2 regions of the Kitasatospora sp. NPDC007106 genome follow, and region 2 is predicted to be linked to the other one. Evidence: riboswitches for the same ligand, from Rfam matches in the RefSeq annotation. Region 2 holds a riboswitch; the other holds the start of a gene.

Region 1 (2,322 bases), on a different contig from region 2:
GGCCGATCTGCTCGATGACGGCGAGGACGGCCTTCTCCACGCCCTTGCCGAAGTAGCGGTTCTTGTCGCCGTCGCGAAGCTCCAGGGCCTCGAAGGCACCGGTGGAGGCACCGGACGGGACAGCGGCACGACCGGTGCTGCCGTCGTCGAGGCCGACCTCGACCTCGACCGTGGGGTTACCGCGGGAGTCGAGGATTTCGCGGGCTACGACGACATCAATGGACGGCACGAGGCATCTCCTAGCGGAAGCGGATGAGGGTCGTTACGACCAGAGCCTAACCGCACGGGCCCACCGGGCCGTGCCGCGCATGGCCCTGTCTCACCGTGTGGCCGGTCTACTCGCCGGTAGTTCACCTGAAGGACCACAAAACCGGCCGCCCGCCCGCGGGTGCCGCCCCGCGGGCGGACGGACCGTTCGTACCGTGCCGGACCGTCAGGCCAGGCGCAGCTGCTGGCCGGGCAGGATCAGGTCCGGATCGGCGCCGACGGCCTCGCGGTTGTTCGTGTACAGCTGCTCCCAGCCGCCGGGCAGCCCGTGCGCGGCGGCGATGCCGGACAGCGTGTCGCCCTCCTGCACGGTGTACTGCTCGCGGCCGAGGGAGGGCACCGGAACGGCCTGCAGGGTGCGGGCGCCCTCGTCGGCGCCGTCGTCGGCCGGGTCGGCCGGGTCGGCCGGCCCGGTGGGCGCCGGCGGCAGGTGGCGCTCGTAGACCTCCTGGTGCGCCGTCCAGTACCACTGGTCGTCCTTCTGGTACCAGTACACGCCGGAGTCCGCGTCGAAGCCGCCGCGGCCGGGGAACTGCGGCGACGGCGACGACGGGGCCGCCGGGGCCGCCGGGGCCTGCGTCCGTCCGGTGCCGCTGCGCGTCCCGCCGCTCCCGGCGGACGCGCGGGTCAGGCCGGCGCGTTTGGAACACACCGGCCACGCGCCGGGCCCCTGGGAGGCCAGCACCTTCTCGGCGACGGCGATCTGTTCGCTCTTGCTCGCCTGGTGGGCGAGCGGGGCGTACCGGGCGCCGCCGAACCCCTTCCAGGTCCGGGCGGTGAACTGCAGCCCGCCGTAGAAGCCGTTGCCGGTGTTGATCCTCCAGTTGCCGCCGCTCTCGCACTGGGCGACCTTGTCCCAGATCGAGACGGGGGCGGCATGGGCTCCGCCCGCGGTGAGCAGCGGCAGGGCGAGGCCGACACCCGTGACACCCGCGACGGCGACCGCCTTCTCGGCGGACGTCCTGCGGCGGTGGCGGCCAGGTCCGGTGAAGAGCATGGGTTGTCCCTCTCCGAACGCCTGCGAGGTGAGCTGTCGGGTTCGGACCGGGAGGCTGGCCCGGCCGCGGCCGCAGGAGGGGCCCTGCTGACGCGGCTTCACCCCTAGCCGTGGGGACGGCGACGAACGTGGTTCCCCCGCCCCTGTCCTGGGTCTCGGTCGTGAGGCCCGGGCACGGCGGACAGGATTCGGCGTTGCCGTGCCGGGGTCCGCGGCTGCGGACTGTTCGGGAGAGTAAGCAGATCGAACGACCGATCACAAGCTCATATCGCGGGTATCACGGAGCAATTACGGAGAGCCGATAATCGCCCACGAACGATGCAGGTTTCTCCTGATTGACGAGTGTTCAGATCCGACCGGATCCGACCGGTGCGACACACCGTCAGACCGTGTCGCGCCGCCCGGACGGCCCTGCCGGGGTGAAGGCGACCGGCAGCTCGCGCAGGCCCCGCATGATGAGGCCGCCGCGCCAGCGCAGGTCCGCCGGGTCGGCGTCCAGGGCGAGGTCCGGCAGCCGGGTCAGCAGCGTCGCCAGGGCGGCCCGGCCCTCCAGGCGGGCCAGCGGGGCGCCGATGCAGTAGTGGATGCCGTGGCCGAAGCCCAGGTGCGGGTTGTCGGCGCGGGCGAGGTCCAGGGTGTTCTCGTCGGAGAACCGGGCCGGGTCGCGGTCGGCCGCCGCCAGCACCACCAGCACCGGGTCGCCGACCGGGATCTCCACCCCGCCGATCGTCAGCGGCCGGGTCGCGAACCGCCAGGTGGCCAGCTCCACCGGCCCGTCGTAGCGCAGCAGCTCCTCGATGCCGGTCTCCAGCAGGCCGCTCTCGCCGCGTGCCACCGACTCCTGCAGCAGCGCCCGCTGCCCGGGGTTGCGCAGCAGGGCGTGCAGGCCGTTGCCGATCAGGTTGACGGTGGTCTCGAAGCCGGCGAACAGCAGGATGAAGGCCATCGCCGCGGCCTCGTTCTCGGTCAGGTGCTCGCCGTGGTCGCTGGCCCGGATCAGCCCGGAGATCAGGTCGTCGCCGAGGTCGGCCCGCTTGCGGTGGATCAGCTCCGCCAGG
Region 2 (11,835 bases):
GTTCTGCCGCGAGCAGGGCATCCCGCACGAGGTGACCGGCAAGCTGATCGTCGCCACGTCGGCCGAGGAGCTGCCGCGGCTGGCCGCGCTGGCGGAGCGCGGCCGCGCCAACGGCATCCCGGTGGCCGAGCTGGACGCGGCGGGCATCGCCGGGTACGAGCCGGAGGTCCGCGGGGTGGCGGGCCTGCACGTCGGTACGACCGGCATCTGCGACTTCCCGGCGGTGGCCCGCCGGTACGCGGAGCTCGCCGGGGAGAAGGGCGCGGTGCTGCACACCGGGACGGAGTTGCGCGCGGTGGCCCGCCGTGCGGACGGGGTGACGGTGCAGACCTCGGCGGGGGAGGTCCGCTGCGGGGTGCTGGTGAACTGCGCGGGCCTGCACGGCGACCGGGTGGCGCGGCTCGCAGGGGACGACCCGGGGGTGCGGATCGTCCCGTTCCGCGGCGAGTACTACGAGCTGGCCGAGCACCGGCGGGGCCTCGTCCGGGGCCTGGTCTACCCGGTGCCGGACCCGGCCTTCCCGTTCCTGGGCGTGCACCTCACGCGGGGTGTCCACGGGGACGTGCACGTCGGCCCGAACGCGGTGCCCGCGCTGGCCCGGGAGGGCTACGACTGGCGCACGGTGCGGCTGCGCGACCTCGCGGGGACGGCGGCCTTCCCCGGCACCTGGCGGATCGCCCGGCGGCACTGGCGGTACGAGCTCGGCGAGCTGCACCGCTCGCTGTCGCGGAAGGCGTTCACCGCCGCGGTGCAGCGGCTGCTGCCGGCCGTGACCGCCGGGGACCTCGTCCCCGCGGCGGCCGGGGTGCGCGCCCAGGCGGTGGCCCGGGACGGCTCGCTGCTGGACGACTTCGCCTTCGCTGGCTTCGACCCGGACGACCCGGCCTCCGCCCGCCGGGCGGTGCACGTGCTGAACGCGCCCTCGCCGGCCGCCACCGCCTCGCTGCCGATCGGCCGTGAGGTGGCCCGGCGGGCGCTGGCGGCGCTGGAGGCCGGCGGCGGGGCGCCCTGGCGGGACGCGGCCGGGCCGGGGCGATGAGACGCGGGCCACGCCGGGCCGCCGGCGGACCCTCGTAGACTGGGGCGATTGTGACTGCCACCGCCCCCAGCCCCGAGCTGTCCCCGTCCGCCCGGCTCTCCGCCGCCCCGGCCGCGTACCCGGCGCCGATGTACCCGCACAAGGCCACCGAGGCCCAGCACCGGGAGCGGCGCATCCGCAGCTTCCAGCCGCGCCGCGGCCGGATGACCAACGCCCAGGCGGACGCCCTGGACCGGCTGTGGGAGCGGTACGGGCTGGCGATCGACGGCACCCCGCTCGACCTGCCGGCGCTCTTCGGCGACCTCCCGGTCACCCTGGAGATCGGTTTCGGTATGGGCGAGACCACGGCCGCGATGGCCGCCGCCGACCCGTCGTCCGGCATCCTGGCCGCCGACGTGCACACGCCCGGCCACGGCAACCTGCTGCAGATGCTGGAGCGCGACGGCTCCCCCAACGTGCGGCTCGCCGCGGGCGACGCGGTGATCCTGCTCCGCGACATGCTGCCGGACGCCTCGCTGGCCGGTCTGCGGGTCTACTTCGCCGACCCGTGGCCGAAGCCCAAGCACCACAAGCGCCGCCTGATCCAGCCGCACTTCCTGGAGCTGGTGCTGCCCAAGCTCGCGCCCGGCGCGCTGGTGCACTGCGCCACCGACTGGGAGCACTACGCGGAGCAGATGCTGGACGTGCTCTCCGCCTCGGACGAGCTGGAGAACCTCCACCCCGAGGGCGACGGCAGCGGCTGGCTGGAGCCCGAGGAGCGCCCGGCGGGCAGCGTGCCCGGTTACGCGCCGCGCCCGGACTGGCGGCCGCTGACGAAGTTCGAGCGGGCGGGCCTGGCCAAGGGGCACGTCGTGCACGACCTGCTCTTCCGGCGCCGCTGATCCGCCCGGCGGACTCCCGCCGGACCCGGTGGCGGCACCCCGCCACCGGGAGCTGACGGTACGTCACCCGCAGTGATGACGGGCACACGGATCGTCCCGGGGGCTCCCCCTCCGGCGGAGCCGTCGCCTACGCTTTCCGGGTGAGCCGTCCGCCCAGCGGCAGCCCGTCCCCCAGCACCACGGCCCGCACTGCCGCCGACGAACCGCCCGCGACCCCCGCCGGCACCCGGACCATCCCGGGGCCCCGGGCCGGCGCGGTCCGCCGCCTGCTGCCGCACTGGGCGCGGCTGGAGGCCCTGCACCGCTCACTGCACTACCCGGCGCTCTCCTCCTCGCTGGCCGCGTTCGCGCTGGCCGGCAGCGGGGTGCTGATCCTGCACCTGGTGCAGCGGCAGACCGGCACCACCGGCCTGCTGGTCGGGCTCGGGCTCGCCCTGCTGCCGCTGCCCTTCGTGCTGGGCTCGCTGGCCTGGCTCAACCAGACCGCGCGCGTCCCGCTGCGGCACACCCTCTTCTGCCTGGCCTGGGGCGCCTGCGCGGCCACCACGGTGGCCCTGCTCGCCAACGGGTGGGCCAGCGACTTCCTGGTCGCCCACCAGGGCAGCAGCCGCGGCGAGACGCTCGGCGCCGAGGTCGCCACCCCGCTGATCGAGGAGCTCTGCAAGGGCGCCGCGATCCTCCTGCTGCTGCTGCCCGTCCGCAGGCGGCCCAGCTGCCGGCAGGACCACAGCTGTGCGCTGCTCGCCGAGGCCGGCCCGGAGGGGTCGCACACGGCCGGCCCGCCCGCGCCGGTGCCCGCCGTCCCCCGGCCGCGCCGCCCGCGCGGCGCGCTGCCGCGGATACGGCCGCACCTGCGGCCGCTGCCGTACTTCCGCCCGCCGGTGCTGCTCGCGCCGGGTGACCGGGCGCATCCGCGGGCCCGCTCCAGCCCGCGGACGCTGGCCGCCGGCCTCGTCCTCGGCGCGATCACGGCCTGCGGCTTCGCCTTCACCGAGAACGCCCTCTACCTGGGCCGCGCCTTCACCGACGACCAGCAGTCCCGGCTGGACTCCATCGGTCTCGGCGAGCCGCCGACCCTGCGCGACTTCGACTCCACCGTGCACACCTTCGTGCTGCGGGCGCTGCTGTCGCCCTTCGCGCACCCGCTGTTCACCGCGCTGACCGGCCTCGGGGTGGCGATCACCCTCACCACCGGGCGGCGCTGGCTCTCCCGGCTCGCCGCCCCGGTGGGCCTGGCCGCGGCGATCGGCCTGCACGGGGTGTGGAACGGCGCCGCGGGTCTGGGAACGGACGGTTTCCTGCTGATCTACGGGCTGGTCATGGTGCCCGCCTTCGCGGCCCTGGTCTGCCTGGCGGTGTGGGCCCGCGCCCGGCGCGCCCGGCAACCCGCCCGCCCTCCGCTGCCGGAGTGACCGGGGGCGTGGACGGCGCCCCCGCGGGGAACGGATTTCCCTTCCGCGCGTCCGTCACGTAGTGTTGGGTTCACCGACGCGGGGTGGAGCAGCTCGGTAGCTCGCTGGGCTCATAACCCAGAGGTCGCAGGTTCAAATCCTGTCCCCGCTACTCAGTAGCACGAAGGCCCGGCAGATATTCTGCCGGGCCTTCGTCGTGTCCGGGCGGTGCCCGGGCGCGCACGGTCCCCTCCGGGTCCGCCCAGCCGGGTACCGGCGGTACCCGGAAAATCCATTGCCCTCCTCCGGAGCGCGTGCCTAAGGTGGCCGCACACTGAAAGGAGGTGATCCTGAGTTGAGTACCACCAGGATGCGTGAGGTGGCTGCTCGCTAGAGCCGCCCCTGCCTGTGCAGTGTGCGGGGCCCCAAGGGCCTCCGGCGGCAGGCGCAGACCCAAGCAGTCACCCGGCCCGCGGGCTCACCGGTACGTCCCCGGTGCCTCGGCCGCCGGTCCCTCGAGGACCGGCGCCGCGGAAGCAGCCCGCGGGCCGTCTGCATGTCCGGGCCCGGTCCGGGCCCCCGCCCGGAGCCCCGTCCCGCCGGGTGCGGTGACCTCCCGGAGTGACCGGCCGGTCCGCTACAGTCACTGCGGACCACAGGGGACCGGGGGCGGGGGTGGCTCGGGTGGAGCTGGAGCACGGCGGACAGCCGGTGCCGGCGGTGCGGATCGGGCTGGCCGGGGTGGTCGGCGCCGGGCTGGTCGGCCTGGTGCTGTACGCCCTGGCGAGCGAGCACGGGGTGCGGGCGCTCGGCGGCGGCCTGGTGGTCGCGGCGACGTTCGCGGTCGGCGGCGGCCTGCTCGGCTTCCTCTTCGGCATCCCCAAGCTGCTGACCAGCGGGGCCGCGGCCCATCCGGACGACCAGTCCGCGACCTCGACCGCGAGCTACGCCCCCAACACCAATCTGGAGCAGGTCTCCGACTGGCTGACCAAGATCCTGCTCGGTGCCGGACTCACCCAGATCGGCACCCTGCCGCGGCGGCTGAGGGAGCTCGGCGAGGCGCTCGCCCCGGCGGTCGGCGGCGGCCCCGGCGCGGCCGGCTTCGCGGCGGCCCTCTCGGTGTACTTCACCGTCCTCGGCTTCCTCGCCGGCTGGCTGCTGACCCGGCTGCTGCTCGCCCGGGCGCTGTCCGCCGCCGACCGGCAGACCCTCGCCGACTCGGTGAACCAGACGGTGCTGGCCGCCCGGTCGCTGAACTTCAGCTCCCGGCAGGTGCGGGACCTCTTCGAGACCGGCGTCGAGGGCCTGCGGGTGCAGGCGCTCGCCCTGCTGCAGGGCAATCCCGACCCGGAGAACCTGGACCTCGTCGTCTCGGCGATCGACCGGCACCTGTCGCCCTTCGAGCTGCTGCAGGCCCTGCTCGCCGCCAAGGCGATGCTCGGCGGCCCCGAGCTCACCGCGGAGCAGCGGGCTGCGCTGCGGGCGGCCGTCGCCTACAAGGTCCGCAACACCCGGAACGTGCCGCCGGACTCGCGGCGGCGGGCGGTCGCCGACGAGGTGCTGCGGCGGATGCCCGCCCCGGCGGCCGACGGCGACGGGCGCGGGGGCGGTTCGGACGGCCCGGACGGCGGTGGCCGGGACACCGGCACGGCCGGCGGCCCGCAGACCGCCGAGGTGCCGGCGATCCCGCCTCAGGTGCGGGCCCCCGAAGGTCCGGCCGCTCCCTGACGGCGGCGGACGGACCGCAGCCGCAGCACCCGGCGGTCCTGTCCGGCCGCACGCCGCACGGTGATCTCGCTGGCCACCCCGTGCCGGCCGAGCTCGGCCCGGAGCCCGTCGAGGTGCCGGCAGCGCCTGCCCTCCCCGTCGTGCAGCGGGTGGACGCGGACCTCGCCGGCCGGATCGGTCACCCGGACCAGTTCGAGCAGCGCCGACAGCTGTTCGTCGGGGCCGAACCGGTCCGGGTAGGCGAACAGCAGGTACGAGCTGAGGGTGAGGGCGAAGGTGCCGTCGGCGAACGGCAGCCGGGGCAGTTCGGCGGCCACGTAGCGGTGGGGGTGGGCGGCCCGGTCGGCCGTGAACAGCTCCCGGGCCCGGTCCCAGCTGCGCAGGTACTTGTCGTACCGGAGGTGGCGGGGGGAGGGGTAGCGCTGCGGGGTGCTGCACATCTGCGCGGCCATGGCGTCCCGGCCGGCGCGGGCCAGGTCGGCGAGCACGGCGGGCGGCACGGCGTACAGCGGATCGGCGGCGACCACCCGGCAGCCGAGCGCGCGGGCCTCGGCGGCGAGCCCGGCGGCGCCGCCGGGGCAGTCCAGCAGCGGACCGGACAGGCCGCGCAGCACGGCCCGGCTGAGGCCGAAGGAGGCGCAGTACTCGTCGAGCGGACGGGACGTCACCAGCACGGCGGCTCCCTCGCGGACGGGCGGTGCACCCGGGCGGCGGCCCGGGCGCGGTACGGCCTCATCGGACCACGGCCCCCGGCGGCCCGCATCCGGGCTGTCGGGGGCCGTGGGGGCCGCACCTTGAGGGGCAGTCGGCTCAGCGGCCGCCGAGCAGGCCGCGGGCGGCGAGCCGGTTGACCGCGGTGAGCCCGCGGACCAGCTGCGGGGTGAGCAGCACCAGCACGATGCCGAGGGCGCAGACGCCCGCGATCTGGGCCGGGCTGGTGACGTAGAACTCGTGGTGGCGCCCGGCGTCGGTGGTGAAGTCGTACACCCGGTAGCCCGGCCAGTCGGTGTACCGGGCGAAGACCCAGTGGTAGAGCGGGTACAGCGCGACCACCCAGCCGGTCACCAGGAAGGTCACGGTGACGGCGAAGCTCAGCACCGCCCAGGGGAACATCAGCACCTGGTGCAGCACCGCACGCCAGCCCGCGCCGTCGGCGAGCCGGGCGGTGACGGTGCCCCAGAAGCCGGGGCGCTTCGGGACGACGGGCGCGGGCGCGGCGACCGGCGTGCCGAGCAGGACGCGGGCCCGGTGCCGCTCCAGCGCGCCGAAGCCGCGGGCCTGCACGAGCAGCAGGGCCAGCACCGGCAGGCCGAGTGCGGTGACGAGCAGGCCGAGCCCGGTGCAGAACAGGGCGACGGCGACGACGAAGGCCGCGATCGCGATCGGCAGACCGGTGAGGACGAAGCCGACCTCCCGGTAGGTGGCGGCCGCGAACGGCGCCCGTAGGAAGCCGGGCCGGCGCTCGGCGGGCACGTCGCCCGGGTAGGGCGCGTCACCCGGGTACGGCGCGGCGGTCTGGTGCAGCGGTGCGGTGGTCATCTGTGGCCCCTCGGTGTCCGTTCGGACTGACGACTCCACGGTGCCGGAGCGGGGCGCCCGGGGTAATCCGGCCCACCGGCGGCTCAGGGGTGGGGTTCTCCCCACCCCCGTGCTGCGGCGGGCCGCACCCACTCGTCCTCCAGCAGCGAGAACAGCAGCGAGTCCCGCCACGCCCCGCGCACCAGCCGGTCGTGCCGGATCCGGCCCTCGGGCCGGAAACCGGCCCGGGTGAGCACCCGCACCGAGGCGGCGTTCTCCGGGTCGACCCGGGCGGCGAGCCGGTGCAGGCCGAGCGTCCCGAAGCCGAACCCGCAGAGCAGCGCGAGGACTTCGCCCGCGTAGCCGTTGCCCCAGGTGTCCCGGCGCAGCACGCAGCCGAGGGAGGCGGCGCGGGTGCCTTCGAGTTCGAGGACGGCCTGGCCGATCGGCGGGGTCCCGCCGTCCCGCTCGGCCGGGGCGACGGCGAGCCGGTAGACGGTGCGCGGGTCCTGCTCGGCCTCGTCGAGGGAGAGCTCGACCTGGTCGGCGCACTCCTCCTCGTCGCACACCTCGTACCCGAGGTGCCGGACGGTCTCCGGGTCGCCGAGGACGGCGTGCAGGGCGAGAACGTCCTCCGGGTCCAGCCGGAACTCGCGGATCGCCAGGCGCGGTCCCACCAGGCGGACCTGGCGGACCGTCCGGACCTGTTCGGCTGTCATGGCCGCCGACCCTACCCCGGCCGGCCCGGCCGCACCCCCGGCCCGCGGCGGGCCCGGGTGCCGCGCGCCGGACCCCGCACCGGCTACGGTACCGGCGTGGACGACGAAGACCTGCAGCTCATCCCCCGTACCCGCGCCGGGTCCCTGCTCGCCTGGGCGGACGCCGAGGCACTGCCCCCGGTACCGGAGGAGGCCGTCCAGCAGGTCCTGACCCTGCTGGAACTCGGCGGCGCACCGCTCCACGACGGCTGGCCCGAACTCGGCTCCGCCGTGGTCGAACAACTGCTCCACGAACGGCTCCACCTGTACGTCCAGCCGGAGGGCGACCCCGGCGTGTACGGCGAGACCGTCCGGCTGCTGATCGACCACCAGCGGGCCGCCCGGCGGCTCAACGCCAAGCGGCAGGAGCGGCTGCACGCCGAGGCGGAATGGCAGGGCGAACTGCTCGGGACGCTGCTGCGGCGGCCGCAGCTGCTGACCTGGCCCCGGCTCTACACGCTGCTGCTGCGGGCGGACGGGGTGGACACCGCGGACACCGACGCGGTGCGGGCCTGGCTGGACGGCTTCCGCGCCCTGGAGCCCGAGGACCGGGCGGCGGCGTACGCGGCCCTGGTCGACGGCGGCGCACTGGACCCGATGACCGGGGCGGACGCGGCACTCGGCTGGGGCGAGGCGCACCTGCTGTCGATCGGCATGGCGACGGACGGGGCGCGGCGGCTGCTGGAGTACGGGCTGATGCAGCGCAGCTACCGGAACCTGGCGGCGCTGACCGCGCAGGGCGAGCCGATGCCGTACGAGCTGCGGGGGGAGTTCGAGGACTTCGAGCAGGTCGTGGCGGACGTCGCGCTGTGGCTGTGCGGGCAGTGGACCGTCCCGGGGCTGCCGGCCCTGCTGCTCACCGACTACCCCGACCTGGCCCCCGAACCCGGCACCGCCGAACTGGAGGCCTACGCCGCAGCCCGCCAGGAGGAGCAGTAGGGGCGCGCGGGGGCACCCGGGAAAGGACTTCTCAGGGCTGGACGCCGTGGGAGCGGAGCCAGCCGAGGGGGTCGACGGGGGCGCCGCCGGCGGGGCGGATCTCGAGGTGGAGGCGGGGGGTGGTGACGCTGCCGGTGGCGCCGACCGTGCCGAGGACGGTGCCGCGCTCGACCGGGCCGTCGGTGACCGCGAGCCGGTTGAGGTGGCAGTACCAGACCTCGGTGCCGTCGGGCAGGGTCTCGACGATCCGGTAGCCGTAGGAGCCGGCCCAGCCGGCCGAGGTGACGGTGCCGTTGCCGACGGCGGTGACCGGGGTGCCGGTGGCGGCCTGGAAGTCGAGGCCGGTGTGCAGGTGGGCCCAGTGGCCGCCGGGGCCGTACTGGGCGCCGAGGGTGTAGCCGGTGGTCGGCAGGGCGAGGGCGGTGGCCTCGACGGCGGCCTGGGCGGCGCGGCGGGCCTCGGCCTCCTGCGCGGCGGCGAGGCGGGCGGCCTCGTCGGCGGCGGTGCGGTGGTCGGCCTGCTGCTGGATGCGGGCGAAGAGGGCGAGGCCCGGGTCGGCGGAGTCGGCGGCCTGGTCGGGCGCGCTCACGGCGGGTTCGGCCGCGGCGGCCGGGCCGGCGGCGGCCGCGGTCATGCCGGCGGCGCCGAGGGTGGCGGCCACGGTGGCGGTGACGCCCAGCAGCGGGCTGCCGCCCCTGGTCTGCCGGGGCATCCGGTGGCGGGCCTGGTCGGCCTGCTCCCAGGGGTGGTCGAGGAGCTGGGTGGCTGCGGCGGTGGAGTCCGCCGAGTGCGTCGACGCCACGGGGGCGCACTCCTTTCCTTCCCTCGCCGACCGGGTTAGCTGACGGGTTCGGAGCAGGAAGGTCTCCTACGGCTGGGCCACCGGCCCGGCCGATTCACCCCAAGGAAGGTGGTTCCCCGGCTCCCGTGACCACCGGCGAAGGCAGCCGCGGGATTGAGCGACACGCGCACGGTGCCGTGTCGGTACGGCGTTGCCGACCGCGCTGCGTTATCAAACGTTAATGCTAGGCACGCCTTGATTCCAAGCGTCTGCGACGGTGGATTCGTAAGGGCTACGCGCAGGATGGGCGATTTGCCATAGATTGTGAATCCGCCCCTGACGGAGGGTGATCGCCCCCCTCGGGGTGAGTATCCGTACTCATGCGGGCCGGTGCCCGCTCCGGGACCCTGCAAGGCATGAGCGCACCGATGCAGTCCCGCACCACGGCCGCCTACTACGTGCAGGCCGTCCTGTCCTTCGCCCTCGCCACGGCCGCCCTGGCGATCGGGATCGCCCGCCTCCCGGTGGACGCCTGGATGCGCGCCTTCCTGGCGGTCGCCCTGCTGTACGTGATCACGTCCTCGTTCACGCTGGCCAAGGTGGTCCGCGACCGCCAGGACGCCGGCGAGCTGGTGTCCCGGGTGGACCAGGCCAGGCTGGACAAGCTGCTGGCCGAACACGACCCGTTCCGGGCCGACAACCTCTGAGCCCCCGCGGGCCCGGCCCGCGGCGGTCAGCCGGCGGAGGCGGCCCGGGCCTGCTTGGCGGCGAAGGTCTCGCCGCCGGCCGCCCAGTTCTCGGCCGGGATCTCCTCGACGACGACCCAGACCTTCTCCGGGTCCATGCCGGTCGCCCGGGCGTAGGCGGCGGTGAGCTCGCGGGCGATCTCGGCGCGCTGCTCCTCGGTGCGGCCGGCCAGCTGCTTGACGGTGATGAGGGGCATGACGCCTCCGGTCTCTCGGTTCCCGCGGTCGCCGAAAGCTACCGCAGCCGGCACGAGCCGCCGCGCCGCCCTTGACGACTAAGGCTATTAGCCGTAGCTTTATGGCTACGGGCAATCAGCCGCGTCAGCGAGGCCAAGGAGGCCGGCCGTGAACGACACCCAGCACGCCCTGCAGACCCGCCACCTGGACGTCCCCGGCGGCCGCCTGGCGTACGACGACACCGAGCAGGGCACGGGCACCCCCGTCGTCCTGCTGCCCGGGATGCTCGACCTGCGGTCGGCCTACCGGCACCTGCACCCGCTGCTCACCGCCGCCGGACACCGGGTGGTCACCATGGACCTGCGCGGCATGGGCGAGTCCTCGGCCGCGTGGGACGACTACTCGCCGACCGCGATCGCCGGCGACGTCCGCGCCCTGCTCGACCACCTGGGCATCGACCGCGCCGTCCTGGTGGGCAGCTCGTACACCGGCGCCACCGTCGTCCGGGTCGCCGCGGACGCCCCGGAGCGGGTCGCCGGGATCGTCCTGGTCGACGCCTTCTTCGAGAACTTCCCGCCGAACCTGCTGCAGAAGGCCATGGTCGGCCTGCTCGCCCCGGCCGTCACCTGGTTCCCCGGGCTGTGGGGCGCCGCGCAGAAGTTCTACTTCCCGACCGCGCGGCCCGCGGACTTCGATGCCCAGCGGGCCCGGCTGGTCGCCGCGCTGAAGCAGCCGGGGCGCCGCCGGGCGGTCCGCGGCTACGTCCGCGGCGACTCCGCGCCGACCGGCTGGGGCGCGGACGTGCAGTGCCCGGCGCTGGTCGTCATGGGCAGCCGGGACCCGGACTTCCCCGACCCGGCGGCGCTCGCCGAGCGGCAGGCCTCGGCACTGCGGGGGCGTATGGTGATCATCGAGGGCGGCGGCCACTACCCGATGGCCGGGTACCCGCAGGCCACCGCCGACGCCCTGCTGCCCTTCCTGGCCGAAGTGAACGAGGTCGCCTGATGCCCCGGGCCGGACTGACCCCCGCCGCCGTCGTCGACCGCGCGCTGGAACTCGTCGACGAGCAGGGCCCGGAGGCCCTCACCCTGGCCGCGGTCGCCGGCCGGGCCGGGGTGGCCACCCCCTCGCTCTACAAGCACGTCACCGGCGGCCTCGCCGAACTGCGCCGGCTGATCGCCGTCCGGGTCACCGACGAGCTGACCGAACGGCTGTCCCGGGCGGTGCTCGGCCGCGGCGGCGACGAGGCGCTCGCGGCGCTGATCGACGCCTACGTCGACTACGCGGTGCAGTACCCGTCCCGCTACGCGGCCCTGCCGCAGGCACCGCAGGACGACCCGGCGTCGACAGCGGCGGCCGGCCGGCTGGTCGAGGTGATCCTGGCGGTGCTGCGCGGGTACGGGCTGGCCGGCTCCGAGCTGATCCACGCCACCCGGACGGTCCGCGCCGCGGCGCACGGCTTCGCCTCGCTGAGCACCGCCGGCGGGTTCCGGCTGGCCGAGGACGTCGCGACCACCCGGCAGCGGCTCACCGGGGCGCTGGTCGCGGGCCTGCGCGACTGGCCGCGCTGAACCGCCCGTGACCCGGCGGCGCCCCGCGCGTTGTGCAGGGCATGAAGAAGCGCAGCATGCTCGCCTTTGCCTCGCTCGCCGTCGGCGTCGTCGCCTCGCTGACCGCCCCGAGCGCCCACGCCGACGGGCCGCGGCACCGCACCGGTGACGCCAGGACGGTCACCGGCACCGAGCTCCCGGACACCGCCGCCGCCGAGCAGGCCGCCGAGGACGCCGACCTCGCCTGAGCCGGGCGGCCCGCCGCCGCCCGCCCCCGCTCCCCACGGGCCCGCGCCGACCGGCGCGGGCCTCCGTGCTGTCCGGGGC

Evidence for each region. A riboswitch is a leader RNA that binds a small molecule or an ion and turns the genes downstream of it on or off. The one in region 2 is predicted to bind cyclic di-AMP.
Region 1: it holds a riboswitch for cyclic di-AMP, as region 2 does, so the genes downstream of both, ABZ641_RS09615 (transglycosylase family protein) here and ABZ641_RS05470 (M23 family metallopeptidase) in region 2, are expected to answer to the same signal.

Annotation. Positions count from the first base shown of each region.
Region 1 is NZ_JBEYFP010000065.1:12,164-14,485, reverse strand. It holds gene eno (phosphopyruvate hydratase) at 1-229, opposite strand, end outside; gene ABZ641_RS09615 (transglycosylase family protein) at 434-1,264, opposite strand; cyclic di-AMP (ydaO/yuaA leader) riboswitch at 1,269-1,434, opposite strand; gene ABZ641_RS09610 (cytochrome P450) at 1,647-2,322, opposite strand, start outside.
Region 2 is NZ_JBEYFP010000027.1:17,229-29,063, forward strand. It holds gene lhgO (L-2-hydroxyglutarate oxidase) at 1-1,039, shown strand, start outside; gene trmB (tRNA (guanosine(46)-N7)-methyltransferase TrmB) at 1,090-1,920, shown strand; gene ABZ641_RS05435 (PrsW family intramembrane metalloprotease) at 2,061-3,332, shown strand; tRNA gene ABZ641_RS05440 (tRNA-Met) at 3,410-3,483, shown strand; gene ABZ641_RS05445 (hypothetical protein) at 3,996-5,039, shown strand; gene ABZ641_RS05450 (hypothetical protein) at 5,003-5,713, opposite strand; gene ABZ641_RS05455 (sensor domain-containing protein) at 5,850-6,578, opposite strand; gene ABZ641_RS05460 (GNAT family protein) at 6,662-7,276, opposite strand; gene ABZ641_RS05465 (hypothetical protein) at 7,373-8,254, shown strand; gene ABZ641_RS05470 (M23 family metallopeptidase) at 8,286-9,056, opposite strand; cyclic di-AMP (ydaO/yuaA leader) riboswitch at 9,064-9,226, opposite strand; gene ABZ641_RS05475 (YiaA/YiaB family inner membrane protein) at 9,452-9,742, shown strand; gene ABZ641_RS05480 (4-oxalocrotonate tautomerase family protein) at 9,769-9,978, opposite strand; gene ABZ641_RS05485 (alpha/beta hydrolase) at 10,127-10,963, shown strand; gene ABZ641_RS05490 (TetR-like C-terminal domain-containing protein) at 10,963-11,529, shown strand; gene ABZ641_RS05495 (hypothetical protein) at 11,586-11,756, shown strand.